DNA from 3 places in the Bradyrhizobium sp. 137 genome. Region 1 is predicted to be linked to each of the others. Evidence: predicted binding sites of a transcription regulator. Region 1 holds the regulator's gene; each other region holds the start of a gene.

The links. Region 1 encodes PhoB, which activates phosphate uptake and scavenging genes when phosphate is short. Its sites were predicted from a motif close to TGTCATNNANCTGTCAT; they were not measured.
Region 2: a site for PhoB is predicted at 1,411-1,427, ahead of phnF (phosphonate metabolism transcriptional regulator PhnF). Genes of this name have one in related genera too.
Region 3: a site for PhoB is predicted at 791-807, ahead of IVA78_RS33995 (RNA degradosome polyphosphate kinase). Genes of this name have one in related genera too.

Annotation. Positions count from the first base shown of each region.
Region 1 covers NZ_JADPKU010000055.1:54,596-56,845, forward strand. The annotation lists gene IVA78_RS16695 (GcrA family cell cycle regulator) at 78-590, shown strand; gene phoB (phosphate regulon transcriptional regulator PhoB) at 851-1,558, opposite strand; gene phoU (phosphate signaling complex protein PhoU) at 1,573-2,250, opposite strand, start outside.
Region 2 covers NZ_JADPKU010000067.1:27,604-29,853, reverse strand. The annotation lists gene IVA78_RS21200 (carbon-phosphorus lyase complex subunit PhnI) at 1-272, opposite strand, end outside; gene phnH (phosphonate C-P lyase system protein PhnH) at 277-885, opposite strand; gene phnG (phosphonate C-P lyase system protein PhnG) at 890-1,354, opposite strand; gene phnF (phosphonate metabolism transcriptional regulator PhnF) at 1,462-2,193, shown strand.
Region 3 covers NZ_JADPKU010000129.1:302,187-304,436, reverse strand. The annotation lists gene IVA78_RS34000 (DnaA/Hda family protein) at 63-740, shown strand; gene IVA78_RS33995 (RNA degradosome polyphosphate kinase) at 880-2,250, shown strand, end outside.

The DNA of each region.
Region 1 (2,250 bases):
ACGGCACGGGTTTTTCAAGGCTTAAGCATTCGCTGTGAGGCCCCAGGATGGCGGCGCGCAACGAGGGAAAGGGTGCAATGACGGTTTTGACCTGGTCCGACGATCGCGTCGAGCAGCTGAAAAAGCTCTGGGAGGCCGGACTTTCGGCCAGCCAGATCGCGGCCGAGCTCGGCAATGTGACCCGCAATGCCGTGATCGGCAAAGTGCACAGGCTCGGCCTGTCGGGCCGCGCCAAGAGCCCTTCATCGGCAGCGCCGCGGCCGCGCAAGGCGCGGCCCGCGCAGCATATGATGCGGGTGACCCGGCCGATCTCGCGCGGCAACACCGCGCTGGCGCAGGCCTTCGAGGTCGAGGTGGAGGCCGAACCGGTCACCTACGACAACGTGGTGCCGATGAGTCAGCGGCTGTCGCTGCTGGAATTGAACGAGGCGACGTGCCACTGGCCGGTCGGCGATCCCTCCAGCCCGGACTTCTTCTTCTGTGGCGGCAAGGCGCTGTCAGGCCTGCCCTACTGCGCCCAGCACTCGCGCGTCGCCTATCAGCCGGCAGCGGATCGCCGGCGGGCGGCACCGAAGCCGAGCACGCGGTGATTATTTCCTGAGATCGAACCGGCAGCCGTCACGCGGTGACGGCGCAACAAACCCGACGTCGTCCCGGACAAGCGAAGCGCCGGACCGGGACCGATAGCCACCGCAAGCCGTGGTTACGGGGACTCGGAGTTACCTTTTCGCGCAACAACCACGTCCTGTGGCTATGCGTCCGGATCGGCGCTTCGCTCCGGACAACGCTGCGCGTTGCCGGGAGCTACGCTTGTCCGGGACGACGACCGAGCTTGGTGACGCAGTTGGGCCTACGTCTGCTCCGCCTTTGCAAACCGATCATCCAGCGCATAACCCGCGCCGCGGACGGTGCGGATCGGGTCCTGCTCGCGGCCGAGATTGAGCAGCTTGCGCAGGCGGCCGATATGGACGTCGACGGTGCGCTCGTCGATGTAGATGTCGCGGCCCCAGACGCTGTCGAGCAGCTGCTCGCGCGAGAACACGCGGCCGGGATGCTCCAGGAAGAACTCCAGCAGGCGATATTCGGTCGGGCCGAGATCGATCGGCCGGCCCGAGCGCGCGACGCGGCGCTTGTCGCGATCGAGCTCGATGTCGCCATAGGCGAGCACGGTGGCGAGCCGCTCGGGGCTTGCGCGCCGCAGAAGGCCCTTCACGCGCGCGAGCAGCTCCGGCACCGAGAACGGCTTGACGATGTAGTCATCGGCGCCGGTCGCAAGACCCCGCACCCGCTCGCTTTCCTCGCCGCGCGCGGTCAGCATGATGATCGGGAGCTGCTTGGTCTCGGGACGGGTGCGCAGCCGCCGACACAACTCGATGCCGGACAGTCCCGGCAGCATCCAGTCGAGCACGATCAGATCGGGGATGTGTTCCTTGAGGCGGGTGTCGGCGTCGTCGCCGCGCATTACCGTCTCCACGTCATAGCCGTCGCCTTCGAGGTTGTAACGGAGAAGCTCGGTGAGAGCTTCCTCGTCCTCAACCACCATAATGCGTGCGCCCATGTTGTCGTCGCTCCCTAGGTATTCGGTACCGTCGTGGCGAAGGTCGTCATGTCGCCCTTCGGCCGCTTGTCGGTGATCGCCTGCCCCTCGATCATGTAGAACACGGTCTCGGCGATGTTGGTGGCGTGATCACCGATGCGCTCGATGTTCTTGGCGCAAAACATCAGATGGATGCAGAACGAGATGTTGCGCGGATCCTCCATCATATAGGTGAGGAGCTCGCGGAACAGAGAGGTGCAGATGGCGTCCACTTCCTCGTCGCCCTTCCACACCGCCATCGCCGCCGGCAAATCGTGCGCGGCATAGGCATCCAGCACCGACTTGACCTGCTGCTGCACGAGGTCGGTCATGTGCTCCAGGCCGCGGAACAGTTTCAGCGGATGGAAGTCCGTCTCCAGCGCCGCAACGCGCTTGCCCATGTTCTTGGCGAGGTCGCCGATGCGCTCGAGATCGGTGGCAACGCGCATGGCGCCGACGATCTCGCGTAAATCCACCGCCATCGGCTGGCGGCGGGCGATGGTGAGCACGGCGCGCTCCTCGATGCGCTTCTGAAGCGCGTCGAGCTCGGCATCGGTGGTGACGACGCGCTGGCCGAGCGCGACGTCGCGGCGGATCAGCGCGTCGACGGAATCGACGATCATGCGCTCGGCGATGCCGCCCATCTCGGCGACGAGGCGAGTGAGCTCCTGGAG
Region 2 (2,250 bases), on a different contig from region 1:
CTCGCGCCAAAGCGTGGCAGCGTGGCGCGGAAGGCACGGACCAGGAAGATCGCCTCGATCAGATCGCCCCGCGCCTGCTTGATCGCAAGCGCGGCGAGCTCGCGGTCATAGAGCGAGCCCTCGCTCATGACGCGGTCCACGGCGAGGCCGAGCTGCTCCGAGATCTGATCGAGCGTGACTTCCGGAACGCTTGGGTCACCGCGCCGCGCGTTTGCAAGCAGGAGATGGGCGTTCTCGATGGCGCGTTCGCCGCCTTTGACTGCGACATACATGCGGTCAGCTTTCCTTGTTCGCGACGCGGGTGGTGCGCGGGATCGCAACCACCGCATCATCGGCAACCAGCACCACATCGAGGCCGCGCGGAAACAGCGCCTCGTTGAACCGCAGGCGCTCGAACAGGTCGAACGGCTTGATCGACGCCTGGAGCGTCGTGGTGCCATCGATGCCGGGGCCGCGCAGCTCGACGCTGCGTCCCGAGCCCAGACTATCGACCTGAAGGATCAATGTGGTCGAGCGATCGGGATATTCGTTGGTGCCGAGCGCGAAGCATTCGAGCGGCGGCAGCGCCGCGCCGTCGCTGATCAGCGCGAAGCTGGCAATCGAAGTGTCCTGCACCACCGGCGCGCCAGTGTGGAACTTGAGCCATTTCATCACGTCGGAAGTTTCTGCCATGCGCGCATCGAGCCAGAGTGGCGTGTCGTGATCGAACAGCGTCAGTGCGATCGCGGCGGTGCCGCGCATCATCGTATGGGGCGCTCCGGCTGTCGGGACGATGCGCTGGACCGAACCCGGCCGCGCCATCGCATCCATGACCGAACGAAAGGTCGATTGCGCCGACAGAACCCTGTCGGCGAAACCCGGCGGCAGTTCCGCAATCGTGGTCATGATCTCACCCCTCACCGCGCACCATGGTGTAGAAATCAACCTTCGTCGCGGCGGTCTTCCCCGCTGCCTGCTGGCGCATCGTCATAAGCTGCTCGCGCAACGGCGCGATAATTTCGCGCTCGACGGCTGCGCCAAAATCGCTGGACTGCACCAGCGCGTCGCACAGCGCGATCAGCCGCGCCTTCTCACCATCGCGGCCGAGCGTGTAGCCGAAGCCGACCTCGCCACTGGCAAGCCGGACCGCCGCACGCGACACCGTGGCTTCGCCGAGGTTGAACGGTGCGCCGTCGCCGCCGACCCGGCCGCGCAGCATGACGAGACCGTTTTCGCCTTCGCGCAGATTTTGATGGGCCGGCAGGGCGAGTGCGCGGAGGCGGGCGGCGATCTCGCCCGCCTCCGCGTGCGCCAGCACGGCCATCGCGGCCTTGCGCTGGGCTTGCTGGTTATTCTGCTGGGTCACGAAATCCACCGAACTTGCCGATTCTAAGTTGTCTATGATACTAGACAACTTCATAAAGGAGCGCCATGACTGTTTCGTGACAAAGGCCTGATTTCTGAGCTAGGCTGACCAGCGATATGAGCATGCAAGACACTGCATCGTCGGGCGTCGCGCTGTGGCGCCTCGTCGCCGACGGCATCGAGCGCGGTATCGCCGACGGCCGCTTTGCCGCCGGCGACAAATTACCGGGCGAGATGGAGATCGCGGAAACCTACCGCGTGAACCGCCACACCGTGCGGCGCGCGCTGGCCGCGCTGGCCGAGCGCGGCCTGGTCCGGGCCGAGCGCGGCAGCGGAACCTATGTCGAGGCGCAGAGGCTGGCCTATCCGCTGCGCTCGCGCACCCGGTTCTCCGAGATCGTCGGCGCCGGCGGCCGCGAGCCGCGCGGCCAGTTGATCGAGACCTCCAATGAGGTCGCGACCCGGGAGCTGGCGCGCGAGCTCGGCTTGAAGGCCGGCGCGGCGCTGGTGCGGATCGAGGCGATCCGCCTTGCCGATCGCACGCCGATCTGCGTCTCCACCACCTGGCTGTCGGCTGAGTTGTTTCCGGGCGCAGGCGCCGTGTTCGCCGCGACGCGCTCGATGACGAAGTTGCTGGAGCACTACGGCATTCGCGACTACCGCCGCGGCGCGACCCGGATAACGGCCGGCATCATCGACGCGACTGACGCCGCCCGGCTCGATCTTGCACTGGGACGACCGATCCTGGTGGTCGATGCCACCGACCACGCTCTCGACGGCAAGCCGCTGGTGACCAAGCACTCGCGGTTTGCAGCAGAGCGGGTGGAGTTTTTGGTGGACAACGGGTGAGCTGCCGCCCTCTTCCCCTCTCCCCTTGTGGGAGAGGGTGGCTCGCCGCGGAGCGGC
Region 3 (2,250 bases), on a different contig from region 1:
CAACTCCCGCTCGAAAGTCGAATCCAAACGAGGCCGGGACGCCGGCATGGAGCAAGGCAAGCGTGGCAGGCCGCGTTCATCCCCGACAATTGGCGTTTTCGCTTCCGCATGCGGAAAGCCTCAGCCGGGACAATTTCCTCGAGGGCCCCGCCAACGCGGCCGGTCTCGGCCTGATCGACGCCTGGCCGGAATGGCCGAACCGGATCATGTGGCTGACCGGCCCCGAAGGCAGTGGCAAGAGCCATCTCGCCGCGATCTGGGCCGAGGTATCAGGCGCCCGCTCGACCACGGCCAATGCGCTGGCCGCCGCCGCGGTCCCGGGCGCGCTCGCGACCGGAGCGCTGGTCGTCGAAGATCTCAAGGCGAAAGAGTTTGACGAGCGCGCCCTCTTCCACCTGATGAACCTCGCCCGCGAGGATGGCGCCTACGTCCTCTTCACCGGGCGCGAGCTACCCGCATCGCTCGAGATCGAGCTTCGCGACCTGCGCTCGCGTCTGCGCGCCGTGCCGGTGGTCGCGTTGCTGTCGCCGGACGACCAGCTTTTCCGCGGCCTGATCGTCAAATTCTGCGCTGACCGCCAGCTCACGGTGGATGAGAACATCGTCAGCTACCTCGCTACCCGGCTGGAGCGATCCTCGGCCGCCGCCCGGCAGGCGGTAGAATTGCTCGACAGCGAGGCCCTGCGGCTTGGCCGCCCCGTCACCCGGGCGCTGGCGGCCGAGCTGCTTCGGGACGTCTGACCAGTTCGCTGGCACCAGCCGCTTGACGCGGCGGAGCGGCGGAACATCAATGTCATCGAAACGTCATCGCTCTAACACATGCTCCCACCGATTTTGCGCGTAAGTCGCAATTGGGGTGAACTGGATGGATCGACTTCTCATGGACTCTGCGCAAGCTGTTGAAATCAAAGAAAAAGCCCCGGAAACGGAGAGCCTGCCGGCGATCGCTTCGAGCCCCGAACGGTTCATCAACCGCGAGCTGTCCTGGCTGCATTTCAACCGCCGTGTCCTGGAAGAATCGGTCAATCCCAGCCATCCCATGCTGGAGCGGGTGCGATTCCTGTCGATCTCGGCAAACAATCTCGACGAGTTCTTCATGGTCCGCGTCGCCGGCATCAAGGCCCAGGTGCGCGAGGGCATTGCCGAGCGCAGCCCGGACGGCCTGACCCCGTCGGAGCAGCTTGCCTTGATCAATCGTACCGTCTCCCAACTTGCCTCCGACCAGCAGGCGATCTGGCGCGACCTGCGCGGCACGCTCGCCGAGGTCGGCATCGTCCTGGTCGACGGCAAGGACGTCACCAAGCCGGAACGGACCTGGATCGAGGACTACTTCCTCAATAACGTGTTCCCGCTGCTGACTCCCCTCGCAATCGATCCGGCCCACCCCTTCCCGTTCATTCCTAGCCTCGGCTTCACCATCGCGCTCCAGCTCACGCGCGCTGCCGACGGCAAGCAGATGAACGCCCTGATCCGCATGCCCGGCAAGATCGACCGCTTCATCCGCCTGCCGGCCGAAGGCAAGGCCGTCCGGCTGATTTCGCTGGAGCAGGCAACCGCCCTGTTCATCAACCGTCTCTTCCCCGGCTATAATCTGCATGGCCAGGGCGCTTTCCGCATCATCCGCGACTCCGAGCTCGAAATCGAGGAAGAGGCCGAAGACCTCGTTCGCCTGTTCGAGACCGCGCTGAAGCGGCGCCGCCGCGGGTCGGTGATCCGGCTCGAGATCGACGCCAAGATGCCGGAGCAGCTGCGCAGCTTCGTGCAGCATGCGCTGTCGACGGCTGACGACGAGGTGTTTCTCGTCGACGGCGTGCTCGCCATGAACGAGCTTTCGCAGCTCACTCGTCTCGACCGTCCCGACCTCGAATTCACCCCTTACGTGCCTCGCCATCCCGAGCGCGTGCGCGAGCATGCCGGCGACGTCTTCGCTGCGATCCGGCAGAAGGATCTCATCGTCCATCACCCCTACGAATCCTTCGACGTGGTGGTGCAGTTTCTGCAGCAGGCCGCGCGCGACCCAGATGTAGTCGCGATCAAGCAGACGCTCTACCGCACCTCCAACAACTCGCCGATCGTGCGTGCGCTCGCCGAAGCCGCCGAGGCCGGCAAGTCGGTCACGGCGCTGATCGAGCTGAAGGCGCGCTTCGACGAAGAGGCCAACATCCGCTGGGCGCGCGACCTCGAGCGCGCCGGCGTGCAGGTCGTCTACGGCTTTCTCGAACTGAAGACGCACGCAAAGCTCTCGATGGTG